One region of the Ectothiorhodospira sp. 9100 genome, then DNA from elsewhere that is predicted to be linked to it. Evidence: riboswitches for the same ligand, from Rfam matches in the RefSeq annotation. Region 1 holds a riboswitch; each other region holds the start of a gene.
What was found. Region 1 has a riboswitch for cobalamin ahead of LPW29_RS04050 (TonB-dependent receptor plug domain-containing protein). Riboswitches for the same ligand answer to the same signal wherever they lie in the genome.

Region 1 (3,349 bases):
ATCACTTAAGGCCCGGCACGGGGACATCGTGATCGCCAGCGTTCACGGCGAGATGACCGTCAAGGTGCTGGAGCTGCGGCCCCGTGTGCGTTTGGTGCCCCGTCATCCGGACTATGCCCCCATCGAGGTCAGCGAGGACTCGGATTTCGAGGTCTTTGGTGTGGTGACAGGGGTCGTGCGCCGGCTTGCGCGCCAACCGTGAGCCGGGTTGGCATGTTTGCTCTCGTGGACTGCAACCACTTCTATGCCGCCTGCGAGCAACTGTTTCGCCCGGATTTGCGCGGTCGTGCGGTGGTGGTCCTGAGCAACAACGATGGGTGCGTGGTGGCTCGCTCCCCGCAGGCCAAGGCCCTTGGTATTGCCATGGGCGTGCCGGCATTTCAGATCCGCTCGCTGCTCAGGCGACACCAGGTGGCGGTCTTCTCGTCCAACTATGCCCTGTATGCGGATCTGTCTGCGCGGGTCATGCAGACGCTGGAAGGGTTGGCACCGCAGGTGGAGGTCTATTCCATCGATGAGGCCTTCCTGGACCTGGATGGCCTGCAACACCGGGATCTGGAGGCCTTCGGACACGAGGTTCGGGAGACTGTCCAACAGTGGACCGGGATCCGCACCTGCGTGGGTATCGCGCCCACCAAGACCCTGAGCAAGCTGGCCAACGCCATGGCCAAGCGGGATCCAGGGACCGGGGGTGTAGTGGTACTGAGCGATATTCGTCAACAACTGGCCGTCTTCTCGATGCTGCCGGTGTCGAAGGTCTGGGGCGTTGGGCGGCGGCTGGAGGCCCGCTTGCAGGCCCTGGGTATCCACACGGTCGCACAGCTGGCCCAGAGCGATCCGGGGTGGATCCGGCAGCATTTTTCCGTGGTCCTGGAGCGCACGGTGCGGGAACTGCGCGGGGAGGCCTGTCTGGAATTCGCCCCTGATAGCGAAGCACGCCAGCAGATCCTTTGTTCTCGCTCCTTCGGCGAGCAGATCACCTGCAAGCATCGGATGCGCGAGGCTGTGAGCACCTATGTGGCCCGTGCTGCCGAGAAGCTGCGCCAGAACGACCGCCTGGCCCGTCAGGTGAGCGTGTTCATCCAGACCCCGCTGTATCGCGATGATCTGCCCCGGTACGCCCGCACCGCCACCGGAACCCTGGTCGAGCCCAGCCGGGATACCCGGGATCTGAACCGTCTGGCGCTGACCGTGCTGGACGAGCTTTGGCGAGACGGGTTTGCCTATGCCAAGGCCGGGGTGATGTTGAGCGACCTGTACGCCCCCGGTCAGTGGCAGACCGACCTGTTTGCTCAGCCACGCGACACCCAGCGCAGTGATGCACTGATGCAGGTGATGGATCAAATCAACGGGCAGGGCAGGGGGCGGGTATGGCTGGCCGGTCAGGGTATTCACCAGCCCTGGGTGATGAAGCGCGGACGACTCTCACCCGCTTACACCACGTGTTGGAGCGATCTGCTGCGCGTTTATTGACATCCAGGACGCGCAGCTCGATGTGCGAAAACAGCAACTTGGGCGGCTGCTCCGGGGCCTCTCGCCCGAGCAGGGGTCAGAAAGACGTTCTTTTTTTGTCAGCGTCTGCTTGTGGCGCTCTTAGCACCCTACTTCATCGGCATTGCGAGGGATCAACTGCATCCGTTGCGCGAGTCCAGCTGATTGACCTTTTGCAAATAGGTCTTCTTTCCATTCGTGATACCCTCCGCCGCGCCATAGGTGCCTGCCGGGATTTTCTCCTCCGGTGGGTTAAACGGGAAGACCGGTTCAATCGTCCGATGATGATCAAGCCGGCGCTGCCCCCGCAACGGTAGGTGGGTGGTTGCAGACCCTGATGAGCCACTGCGAAGTCCTCGTCCTCCAACGGCGGGTTTCGTGGGAAGGTGGACTGCGACCTTGAGGCATCGATGCCTCAGACCCACAAGCCCGGATACCGGCCTATGGCGTACCCGAGTACCGCGGGGCGCGGCAAGCCGGGGTGGGCGCCGAGTGCGCGACACCGTTATGTGGTTGTGTCCTGCCTGATACTGCCTGCCTTGCTGACTCCCCGCGGCCCATGGACCTTCCATGCGCGCACGGGGTCGTGCGCGCCCAGGAGTCAGCTTCAATGAGTGATCGAACCCTGATGACGGCGCTGATGAGCAGTGCCACGACCTTGTCCTTGCTTGTTGCCGGGTCTACAGCATCCGCCGAGGATTCTGCATATACCCTCCCGAAGATGACCGTGACGGCTGCCACCCGCACTGAGCGTAGGGTCGAACGCACGCCGGCCAGTACGCAGGTCATCTCCGGCGAGGCGGTCCGGCGCAGCGGGGCGACCATGCTTGACGAGGTGTTACGGGCCGAGTCGAGCCTCTTCACCGGCTCGGATGGCAACGCCTTTTCCATACGCGGCGGCGGCCGGGCCGACATCATCTACCTGATCGACGGTCGCCGTGTTGCCGGCACGTCCGGTCGGGGCGGGGAGTTGAACCGCCTGCCGGTCAGTCACATTGAGCGGATCGAGATCGTCAAAGGACCGGGCAGCGTGGTGTACGGTGCCGATGCCCTTGCCGGCGTGATCAATATCATTACCCGACGTCCCAAGTCCGGGTTTGAGGGGGGCGTGGGGGCCCAGGTTGGAGTACCCGCCCATGCTGAGGGTGGTCAGCGTCGCCACGGTGCGTTGTATCTGGGGGGCGGTACGCCGGATACCCGAGTGCGCCTGTTTGCTGACGTCATGGAACGGGATGCCTATCATGAGCGGGCCACGGGAAACGTGGATGCCCGGCCGTTCGTTGATGTGGCCCCCTACGACTTTGATCGGGATCACCGGGAACAGGCAGACGTCTATAACCTTCGGGCCGGGGTGAACCACTGGGTGACAGACAATCTGCAGGTTGAGATCGAAGGCGGATGGATGCAGGAGGAGCGGCAGACACGGTTCCTGCACGATACGCCTCCTGTCTCTACCGGACTCGCGGAAAGTGGTGAAACCGTCAAGGCCGGCAGTTTCCCCGCCCGCCGCAGCGAAGACAGTGGCCGCCGGGATCTGGCGGCGAGCGCCGATTGGCTCGTTACCGACGCCCTGGAATTTCGGTATCAGATCTACGAGAGCCGGTTCAACCTGGATCGCTCCAACGCCTTTCTGGATCCAACGGGCTTTGGATTTGTCTCCTCATCCGAGAGCGAATTCGGCCCACGGGAGGTCACGTTTAAAGACCGGGTCAATGACTTGCTTGCCACTTGGCGGCCCGGTGCAGACCATACTGTACTGGCCGGCTTTGAGCACAAAAAGCAGATCTATCAGGACCACGAACCCCGGGCAGAGCCCAGGTTCAGTCAGTGGGTCGGCGGTGTTTTCCTGCAGCATGAA
Region 2 (3,349 bases), on a different contig from region 1:
CCGCGAAGGTGGACGCCCGTGGTTCCAGGGCCCGCCAGACCCCCCAGGCGATCAGCGCGGCCGGCGCAAGGATCAACCCGTTCAGCCCCAGCGTGGTCAGCCCGCCATGGCCGAACAGGACCGCCTGCAGGAACAGGCCTACCAGGATCGCCGGTACCGCGTACCAGCCCAGGAGCACGCCCATCAGCCCCGCCAGCATCGGATGCACCGTCGTTGGCGGCACCGGCACCGCGAGGGATGAAACAGCGAAAAACACTGCGGTCAGCATCGCTGCCCTCGGCATGGCCGCGCCCGGATCGGGCAGGCGCGCAATCCGGGTGAGACTGAAACCCAGAAGCGCGGCGCTGCCGATATAGCCGCCGACGACCATGCCCACCGGCAGCAATCCGTCAGGCAGATGCATCGCCACGCCTCCGGCGCCAGAAGTAAAGCCCCGTGCCCAACGCACCCCAGGCCACCAGCGCCACCATCACCACTTGCTGCAGCGGCCCGGTCTCAGCGTACCCGCCTGTGAAAGCGAGAACAGGGGCATCGGCATCTCCATCAGCGCCTGAAGGGCCCACCTCCACATGGGCAACGGCCCCGTGCCCGGCCTGGCGCACCTGCACCGTCCAGCGGCCGGGCACCTCCAGGTCGGGAGCGAAGAGATAGCGCCCCTCGGCGTCGGTCGTACCCTGGCGCCAGGCGCGGGTGGGATTGTCGGGGGCGTAGATGATGACCTGCGCCTCGGCCATGGGCTCGCCGGTATCGTATTGGGCGTGCAGACGGATGGCCGTGGCTGCCTCGGCATCGAGCAACGCGGCATGACCCAGCGCAGTCAGCGGCGCAAGGGCCAGGAGCCCCGCCATCGCCGTGGCAACCCCGTTAGAGTGGGCCGTCATGGCAATGTCCCTCGCCCACATGACCAACATGCAGACCATTCAGCGAGAACTCCTGCATCCCGCCTTCAGCAAAGGCGTCGAAACCCAGTGCCTCAAGGTTGGTGGGATCATCAGCAGCCCAGTCTGCGCGGCCGAACAAATGGTCCAGGTGCAGCGTGATCTCCAGGTCGGAACCCTCGCCAGTCGTGACAAAGCCCTTGCGTTCGTCGCCCACGTATTCGCCGCAGGCATGGGCGATTGCATCACGGGTGGCCAGGGTGAAGTCCACCTCCTCCCCATCGCGGGTGGCCGTGCCCTCGAAGACCAGTGAAAATCCCTCAAACTCGCCCTCCGGCGCTGGCGCCAACGTCCAGGAAAGTGCGTTGTAAAACCCTTGTTCGGCGTCCACGGTGGCCACCTCGACACGGTCCTTGTCATCGGCAGCGACCAGGTCAACGGTAAAGGGACCAACCATTTCCAGCGCATCGCCGGTGATCCCGGGGCCGTCTGCCGCGAACGGCGGATCCGTGCGCCAGGCGGTCACATGGTCGACGGTGGCGATCACACGCGAGAAGCTGAGCTGCCAGCCGTCTTTCGTCAGTTGCGGGGCGTTGAACCCTTCGGTTGCGAGATCCTGACCTGAAACGAACAGGGTGAGCGTTTCGGCCGTGGCGGCGGCGGGTGCCAGGGCAAGCGTGGGCGCGAGGATCGCGGCGGCGCGGGAGAATCGGGTCATGATCGGCCTTTCGGTTGGTAAACACGGCAGCACACCAATGAAGGGCGTGCGGCGCGGAATGTCAGGGCCGTCCCGGTGGAGTGCGCTTTTTCGAAAGGAAATGCCCCACAGCCCGAGGCTGGGACATGTCGCCATTGGCGATCCCTCCGCCGGACACCCCGTCCGGTCTGGCGGCTATCAATGGATGGCAGGTCTCCTGGCTCGCGGGTCGCAGCACCCTCCGCCTTCCCGGCCGTCCCCAAGGGGGCTGGTCCGGTGGCGATGGAGGGCACTCTCCGCTTACAGTTGCGGGGGCAGCACCGGATTAGGAGGAGGCCTCCGCACCGGTTTCCCTATTCTCCCGACTCATGCCGGGCACCATTCGCGCGAGAGGATAGCCACAGCACATCATTGGCACAAGCCCTGGACTCAGCGCATGATCGATACGGCGGCAATTCGCCGGTTGAGGCTCGCCTGGGCCGTGTAATGGGTGTCGTTGAGGTTCACGTAGCCGGCGACGTGCAGGAACTGAGTGCTTGTCATGGCTACGACAGGGGCTCTGGGTTTGGCGAGCCGGCCTATCGCACACAGTGTGATTCAGTCTCATCACCACCATGAAGATCCAGCGCGCTGCGCAGATAGGCCACCAGGTCCGCCTGCTCGCCGGGATCGTAGGGCTGCTGACCGGGTGCAAGTTCCCACCACCAGGGACAAAATAGCCGATGACGCCCGGCAGGGCCCGTCCACGAACACGTAACGATCCACCTGGCCGCTCACGAGTTTCACATGCAGCGTGGTTGGCTGTGACGACGGCACTTAATCCTGCTCAAACACCGGCCTCGGCCAACCTGACCACCGCCGTGGCGGTCAATGTCTTGCCAATGGAACCCGCCTGGAACAGTGTGTGTTCATCAACCGGTAACGGGTTCTCGATGCTCGTCACCCCGTGGTAAGCAATGCTTTCCTTCCCGGCGTGCCACACACCAGCGGCCACGCCGGGTAGAGCGAACGCCTCGGCGAGATCAGCAATCAACTCCTGCAACGCATGCGGGTTCACGCGTCATAATGTCCACCCACTTGCCCGGGTTGTCCAGCGGCGGAGATCCTTCGATCGCGCCCAGGTGCTGGAACTTTTGGGCCCCAATATGCCACCTGCACTGCAGGTTTAACCTGAGTGCAAAAGGTTGGTATCGGCTGTCGGCCCGAACCGGGCATTTGCTCTGCACTGACCAGTGACTCCAAACCGCTCTGGACCGGACAGGTTATTCCCATGTGTTGGTGAGGCTCATGCGAGGCGAGCTCTTTATTTCGCCTCAGAGAGGGCGTGATGGGAGGCCTCTGATAGGGTGGGACGTAACAGCAGGTGGGTCGCGTCGCCGGGGGCAAGGATCGCAAGATCGTGGTCTATTGCGCCAACTTCGACTGCGACGCCTCCCGCAAGGCCGCGGCGAAGCTCGACAATACCGGCTTCACTGATGTCCTCGACTATGAGGGCGGCACCAGGACTGCTTCGAGCAGAAAAAAGCCGCCTGAGTATCGTGCGGGTCAATCGGCCTGAAGCACCCCTTGGACAATGTTCTGAAGGCTTTCTGCCAGACCCGCGCCGGAGCAGGAGACACGATCCTCGTCTCCGGCGCGGTACTTCCCGGTCCGCACCAGGCAGGCCGCCAGTCCGGCGGAGCGTGCCCCATCAATATCACCGGCATAATCGTCACCCACCATGAGTACCCGCTCCGGTGGCAGTTCGAGGCCCGCGATGGCTGCATGGAAAAGC
Region 3 (3,349 bases), on a different contig from region 1:
ACACGCCGATATCTGGGTCGTTGGTGTTGTGGGGTGTACACATCCGCAACACCGGAAAACCGGTGCTGCGACTTGCATGAACCCGGGGAAATCGCACAATGTTCATGGATCGAACTGACAGGACAAGCGACGGATATCAACCTGCAGCATCATGCGACTCGTGAGATCGCTCGAGTCGCACCGCGGGCCAGGCTGAAAGTAAGCACGATACAGACCCTGGCAGATGGCATCTCGAAAGGTTATGGCCTGGGGATTTTGCCCCACTGGGTAGCCGAGTGTCCCCGGCATGGCATCATGCCCGGTCGTTTGTCGCGCATCCTGCCGGAATGGGAGCCAAAGCCCACCGATCTGCACATCCTGTTCAAATCCGGCTTGAGATCGGCGTCGGTAGATTCGTTGATCGAGCACATTATAGACCGCCTGCCCTCACGCTGGCGTCTGTAACCTGCAACAGCCCCCTTGAATCGCCGCTACGATGGCGACTGGAGAATCCCCCCATGTATCTCATCGATCGTATGGTGGAAGCCCGTATCGAGGAAGCCGAGCGACGTGGTGATTTCCAGAACCTGCCAAGCGCGGGAAAGCCGCTGAATCTGGAAGACGACTCTATGGTGCCTGAGGAGTTGCGCACTGCCTATCGGCTGCTTCGCAACAGTGGCTTCATCCCCGAGGAGGTACGTTTGCGCAAGGAAATACACGAGGTGGAAGATCTGCTGGCGGCTGCCAAGGATCAGTCGCTCAAGGATCAGCATTCGAAGCGTCTACGGCTATTAATGGACCGGCTGGGTCAGGAACGGGGCATGAAACCAGTCCTGAGCGCGGACTACTTCGATCAGGTCTGCCAGCGTCTTGAGCGGCGTTGACGACTACATCCAGCTGCAATAAAGTATCTACTTAAGTAGATACACCCAGCCCTGGAGATTCCCATGCAAAGCGAGATCAAACGCTGGGGTAACAGCGCCGCTGTGCGGCTTTCCAGCAAGATTCTGGCGCAGGCCAGGCTGGATGTCTCCAGCCCGGTCACCATTCACGTTAAAGCCGGCAAGATCGTGATAGAGGCTGCCGACAAACCTCCCCGCAAGGTCAATCTTCCCTTTTCGGAGGCGGATCTTCTGAAAGGGCTGGATGCCCATGGCGCTCATGCGGATGAACTGGCTTCCCCTTCGGCGACCGAAACGGGAGATTGATCATTTGCGCATCTTAACGTGGAAGAGCCCAGGTTCAGCTACGGAAGCTCCCTTCTCCCCCTCGGGGGGAGAAGGGCTGGGGATGAGGGGGTAAGGGAGGCGCTGTGCCAGTCCTCGCCCCTCACCCCAACCCCTCTCCCCTCAGGGGAGAGGGGCCTGGATCGTATCTTTCATCATCGGGGGTGCTGCGCGCCCGGCGGCATGACAGTTAGGTGGCGGGCACGCTGTCCACAGATCCTGTGGATATCTTTGTGGACAGCGTGTCGGAAAACCTCGAAAAGCCTGGCCTGACGGGCATTGCCGTCAGATTGGTCAAAAAATCGCCACCCCAGGCTAACTCAATAATTTATATAGATTTATTCTGAATGTCCTCCATGGGCGATTTCCCCTTGACAGAAAACCGGGCAATCGACTAAGCCCCAGCCCGCCTGTGCACAAACACACGCTGCATGGGAGTCAGTTCCAGAATCAGCACCCTTCGTCAAGTTGAATCGGCGCCAATTAACCTGATAGTCTCCGCGGTTGTTCTGGGTGCCTGCCGACCGTCCCGGTCTGGCAGGTTAAACGGGAAGTCCGGTTCAGTCAGCCTTGCCTGGCGAGTCCGGCACTGCCCCCGCAACGGTAGGTGGTAACGGCAGATTTTCTCATGCCACTGCGCGGCTCACGTCCTTGTTCGGGCGGGTCGCGTGGGAAGGCAATCTGCCAGAGGGCGTCATCGCCCTCCAGGCCACAAGTCCGGAGACCGGCCCTGGACAGACCCGAACACTGCGGGGCGCTGCGGTCGGGGCCGGTCATGGATAGCCCTCCTCCTTCCCTTCTGGTTGGTGCGTCCCTCTCGTTCGGCCCGCCTTCGCTGACTCCCCGTGGTCCATCCGATCACCGCGCACGGGGTGGTGCGCGCAAGGAACATCCATGCACAAATCGAATCCCCTTGTACTGGCCATGGTGTCCGGCACCCTGGTGTCGCCCAGCTTTGCAGGTCAGGCCAACCATCATCCATCTGCCGTTGTTGAACTGGATAGCATCGTCGTCCAGTCCCGAATCCCATCGAACCGCCGAATCACAGACGAGGACATTCGCAGGCACCAGCCCCTGGATGTGGCGGACATCTTCCGCTCCGAGGTCTCCGTGGATGTGGGCGGCGGCAGTCGCAATGCGCAGCGCCTTTATCTGCGGGGACTGGAGGCCAGCAATCTCAATGTGAACATCGATGGCGCCCGCGAAGGCCGCAATCTCCACCAGCATCGAGGCAGCCTCGGCGGTCTGGACCCTGATCTCATCAGGCAAGTGGAAGTGGACCCACGCCCCTCGGCCGACCAGGGTCCCGGGGCCCTGGGGGGGCGCGTGGCATTCACCACCAAGGATGCTCAGGATCTGCTCCTGCCAGACCAGCAACAGGGCGCTCGCATGAAAGCCGCGTATGCCAGCGCGGATGAGGCATGGCTGGGTTCAACCTCCCTCATGACCCGGCTGAACGAGGACTGGGGCGCCCTGGCCCATCTGCGAGCCGTGAATCGTGAGGATTACCGTATTGGCGGGGGCGAAACCATGCCCCATTCCGGTGGGCAGGACAGGGATTACCTGTTGCGGCTCAGCCGACTGCCCACACAGGGTCATGAGATCCGACTGGGTGCCCAGCGCCACACATTCACCGGCGATCATCCCTATGGGTCCCGGGGCAGCGACTTCGGCGACCCCCGCGAGGACCAGGCCCAGGATGAGGTGGTCAACGCGTGAGACAGCATCGCTGGACCTTGCAACATACCTATGACGCCCCGCGGGACTGGCTGGACTGGAACGGCCACCTTTACTTCACCGACCATCAGCTGCAGCGACTCGACAACGATACCCGAACCCGTACGCGGGAATACGGCGGCGATGCGAGGAATACCTTCCACTTTGATCACTTGGACATCCAGCACCGGCTGACCGTGGGCGTGGACTATTACCTGGAGGAAGGTCGGACGGAAGGCCCGAGCATCTCCAGTGAGTCCCGCAACCTGGGGGCATTCATCCAAAATCGCATGCACCGGGGACGCGTGTCGCTCTCCCTGGGGGCGCGATTCGACGACTTTTCCACCGAGTTCTACCAGCAAACACTGTCGGGAAGCGCTGTTTCCCCCAACGTGAGCGCGGAAGTGGAACTCCCCGCCGGCCTGACC
Region 4 (3,349 bases), on a different contig from region 1:
GGTGTTCAACCAGTTTGGCCCCTTGGTGATCCCCTCTCGCATGGACGTATTCGTGGAGCAGATCGAGGATCTGACCCACTGAGCTGATCGCCCCCTCCCCTGGGTTGCCCCGTTAGCGAGGTTGTCCCAAGGGCGGCAGCGGGGTGGCATTCACTCCAATGGTTCCACTTGATGCAGCTGCAGACTGCGCCCTTCTTCGGGGGCGTAGTGAAAACGGCCTGTCACCTTGACGGTCTCACCCAGGTGAGGGGCGATCATATCGTCCGGTTCAACCCCCACGCGACGCAGTTGCTCATCCTCGATCCAGTAGTGCAGGGGGTCCTCCACGTAGCGCACCACACCCTGAGTGGTGATCATTTGGCCATCATGGCTGGCGGGTTGGGACGCAAGTACCATCAGGGGGACTTGCGCGGCGGGCTCCTCTCCACCGCAGGCTGATAGCATCAGCCAGGTGGTGGCGGCGGCGATCAGGGGTAGGGAACGGGCGAATCTCATAGGAACTCCTTAAGGAGGGGAGGGTAGGGGGTTGGGTTAAGCCCCGGCGTTTCGTTGCAGCCATCGATCCAGTTGATTGGCAAAGGCTTGCCGGTCACCCTGGCTGAGGGCTGGCGGGCCGCCGGTGTCGACGCCGCTTGCCCTCAGGGTGTCCATGAAGTCTCTCATCTGCAAGCGTTGGCGGATTGTGTCCCGGGTGTACAACTCACCACGCGGGTTGAGTGCCTGTCCCGCCTTGTCCAGTACCTCGGCGGCCAGGGGGATGTCGGCGGTAATGACCAGGTCCCCCGAGGAGATCCGGCGCACGATTTCGTTATCCGCCACATCGTAGCCGGATCCCACCTGTAGGGTTTTGATAAAGGGTGAACGCGGTACCTGGATGAATTGGTTCGCTACCAGGGTGACGGAGATTCGGGTGCGTTGTGCCGCACGAAACAGGATCTCCTTGATCACCACGGGGCAGGCATCCGCGTCCACCCATATGCGAGGGCCGGGGTCGTGTGTGGCGGGTTGAATGGATGTCATTGCACCAGTGTAAACCACATTTCTGTTCAGGATCCCCTGTGATTGCCCTGACTCCCTGCATCCAGGGGGTGAAGCCCCCCTGGATGCAGGGGAGTTAAAGGGGGACTTCAGAGCGGGTTGCCTTGGCCTGGCATGCCCGAACCGCTTTGACCAGGTCGTCATTCGGGGCGGGGGCATGCCCCCAGCCATCCATATGGATCAACTGCTCCAAAGGCAATCGAGGGCGCCAGCCTGCGGCTTCCAGTTCAGGTTTGTCGTGGAAGTGGCTGACACGGCCAATACACAGATAGGCCACGGGGACGATCTCGTCAGGTAGATTCAGTACCTCGCGGATGTCCTCCGGCCGAAAGATGCTCACCCAGCCCACGCCCAGCCCCTCGCTGCGGGCGGCCAGCCACAGGTTCTGCACGGCGCAGACCACACTGTAAAGGTCCATTCGGTGGTCGTGGGTGCGACCAATCACCACCGGGCCGGCACGCTCCCGGTCGCAGGTGATGCACAGATTGATGGGGGCATCCAGAATGCCCTCCAGGCGCAGACTGCGGTAGGTTTCCTGTTTCTCGCCTTCGAACATCCCCGCTGCCTCTTCATTGGCACGGGTGAACGCCTGATGCGCCCGATCCTTGATTTGCGGATCCTTGACGACCACGAAACTCCAGGGCTGCATGTAGCCTACCGAGGGAGCAAAGTGGGCCGCCGTCAGGATCCGGGCCAGCATATCATCGGGCACCGGGTCGGGCAGGAACTGCCCTCGCACGTCCCGCCGGCAGAGCATATTGCGGTAGATGGCCTCGCGTTCGGCCTGTGTGAAACGGTGAGGTTCGTGGTTTGAATCACCAGCCTGCATGTTATTCCCCTTGTTCAAGCAGGTGGGACGGCAGCCCGGCCTTGCTGCCGCATAATGAAGCTGTCGGGCCGGTCTTCTGACTCGGGTTCGTCCCGTGGAAACGCCTTCCCGCGCATGGCAGTGGCATGATGTCTCCGCGGTCCCCCTCACAGCGCTGGGCGCGTTGCGGACTCGGTGATCGTGGATCGATCACCCCACCGCATTCCCGATTCTCCCGTGTAAAAACGGGCACCCGACAGCCGATGATGAATGGCGGGGTGCAGTATAACGGATAGTCTGCCTGGTTCGGCAGGATGTCCCGGGTGGAAACCGGTGCCCCATTTTCCAAAACCTGTCGGTATACTGACCGCATGGATGCGCCTACATTTGCCGTCACCGATGGCCCCCTGCTTCAACTGACTGGATTGCAATCCGATCACATGGGGCCGGTTGATTTGTCACTGGCGCTTGGCGAACTGTTGCTCATCGCCGGGCCCTCCGGAGCCGGCAAGTCGCTGCTGCTCAGGGCTATTGCCGATCTGGATCCCCTTCGTGGCCAGGTATGGCTGGACAACCAGTTGCGGGAAACCATTCTCCCCGCCCTTTGGCGCCGCCAGGTGGGGTATTTGCCGGCAGAGCCCGTGTGGTGGGCGGATACCGTGGATGCGCATTTCACGGGAGTTCAGGACGACTGGCTGGAGCAGTTGGGGTTCCAGTCGGACGTGCGCCAATGGGAGGTGGAGCGCCTCTCCAGTGGCGAGCGTCAGCGCCTGGCCCTGGCCCGGATGCTCGGCAATGGTCCTCGAGTGTTGCTCCTGGATGAGGCCACGGCCAACCTGGATCCTGACAATACTCTGCGCATGGAGTCCCTGGTCAGGAGATATATGACTGAACGACAGGCCGGCACCATCTGGGTCAGCCATGACCATGAGCAGCGCCAGCGACTGGGTGGCCGTCTGCTGATGATGGAACGGGGGCGGCTGGCCGAACCCGCGCTGGAAGCGAGGGCCTGAACATGGAGGTGATACATCTTTCCCCCTGGGATCTGAGCATCGCTACCCTGCTGGTCATGGCCTTGGCGCTGTTGACGAGTCGCGTGGGCATGGGCCTCTCCAAGGGCCTGCTGGTGGCAGCGGCGCGCACCGTGATCCAGTTGCTGCTCATCGGACTGGTGCTGACTACCTTGTTCGAGCACGCTGCCCTGCATTGGGTGGCTCTGATGGCGCTGATCATGCTACTGGTGGCGGGCCGCGAGGTGATGGCACGCCAGGCAAGGCGTTTTCGAGGCTGGTGGGGATACGGTATTGGCACCCTGGCCATGTTCACATCGGCCTTTACTGCCACGATCCTGGCCCTCACGGTCATCATCAGCCCCGCCCCGTGGTGGGAGCCACAGTACGCTATCCCCCTGCTGGGTATGCTGCTGGGCAATACCATGACGGGCATTGCCCTGGGCCTGGACCGGCTCACCACCACGGCCTGGCAGCAGCGGCGCATGATCGA

Region 2: another riboswitch for cobalamin. It lies ahead of LPW29_RS11775 (hypothetical protein); the one in region 1 lies ahead of LPW29_RS04050 (TonB-dependent receptor plug domain-containing protein).
Region 3: another riboswitch for cobalamin. It lies ahead of LPW29_RS11140 (TonB-dependent receptor plug domain-containing protein); the one in region 1 lies ahead of LPW29_RS04050 (TonB-dependent receptor plug domain-containing protein).
Region 4: another riboswitch for cobalamin. It lies ahead of bluB (5,6-dimethylbenzimidazole synthase); the one in region 1 lies ahead of LPW29_RS04050 (TonB-dependent receptor plug domain-containing protein).

What each region holds. Positions count from the first base shown of each region.
Region 1 is NZ_JAJNAN010000007.1:90,121-93,469, reverse strand. Features, by position in the region: gene umuD (translesion error-prone DNA polymerase V autoproteolytic subunit) at 1-202, shown strand, start outside; gene umuC (translesion error-prone DNA polymerase V subunit UmuC) at 214-1,473, shown strand; cobalamin riboswitch at 1,695-1,950, shown strand; gene LPW29_RS04050 (TonB-dependent receptor plug domain-containing protein) at 2,102-3,349, shown strand, end outside.
Region 2 is NZ_JAJNAN010000041.1:9,034-12,382, forward strand. Features, by position in the region: gene cbiM (cobalt transporter CbiM) at 1-403, opposite strand, end outside; gene LPW29_RS11770 (carboxypeptidase-like regulatory domain-containing protein) at 390-881, opposite strand; gene LPW29_RS11775 (hypothetical protein) at 865-1,596, opposite strand; cobalamin riboswitch at 1,766-1,973, opposite strand; gene LPW29_RS11780 (serine hydrolase) at 2,402-2,632, opposite strand; gene LPW29_RS11785 (rhodanese-like domain-containing protein) at 2,939-3,133, shown strand; gene LPW29_RS11790 (TIGR01458 family HAD-type hydrolase) at 3,121-3,349, opposite strand, start outside.
Region 3 is NZ_JAJNAN010000036.1:11,477-14,825, forward strand. Features, by position in the region: gene LPW29_RS11125 (LysR family transcriptional regulator) at 1-444, shown strand, start outside; gene LPW29_RS11130 (DnaJ family domain-containing protein) at 498-863, shown strand; gene LPW29_RS11135 (AbrB/MazE/SpoVT family DNA-binding domain-containing protein) at 927-1,187, shown strand; cobalamin riboswitch at 1,700-1,952, shown strand; gene LPW29_RS11140 (TonB-dependent receptor plug domain-containing protein) at 2,100-2,924, shown strand; gene LPW29_RS11145 (TonB-dependent receptor domain-containing protein) at 2,921-3,349, shown strand, end outside.
Region 4 is NZ_JAJNAN010000011.1:48,138-51,486, forward strand. Features, by position in the region: gene LPW29_RS05450 (transglutaminase family protein) at 1-82, shown strand, start outside; gene LPW29_RS05455 (hypothetical protein) at 151-495, opposite strand; gene LPW29_RS05460 (YaiI/YqxD family protein) at 532-1,020, opposite strand; gene bluB (5,6-dimethylbenzimidazole synthase) at 1,115-1,867, opposite strand; cobalamin riboswitch at 1,917-2,118, opposite strand; gene LPW29_RS05470 (ABC transporter ATP-binding protein) at 2,218-2,859, shown strand; gene LPW29_RS05475 (ABC transporter permease) at 2,862-3,349, shown strand, end outside.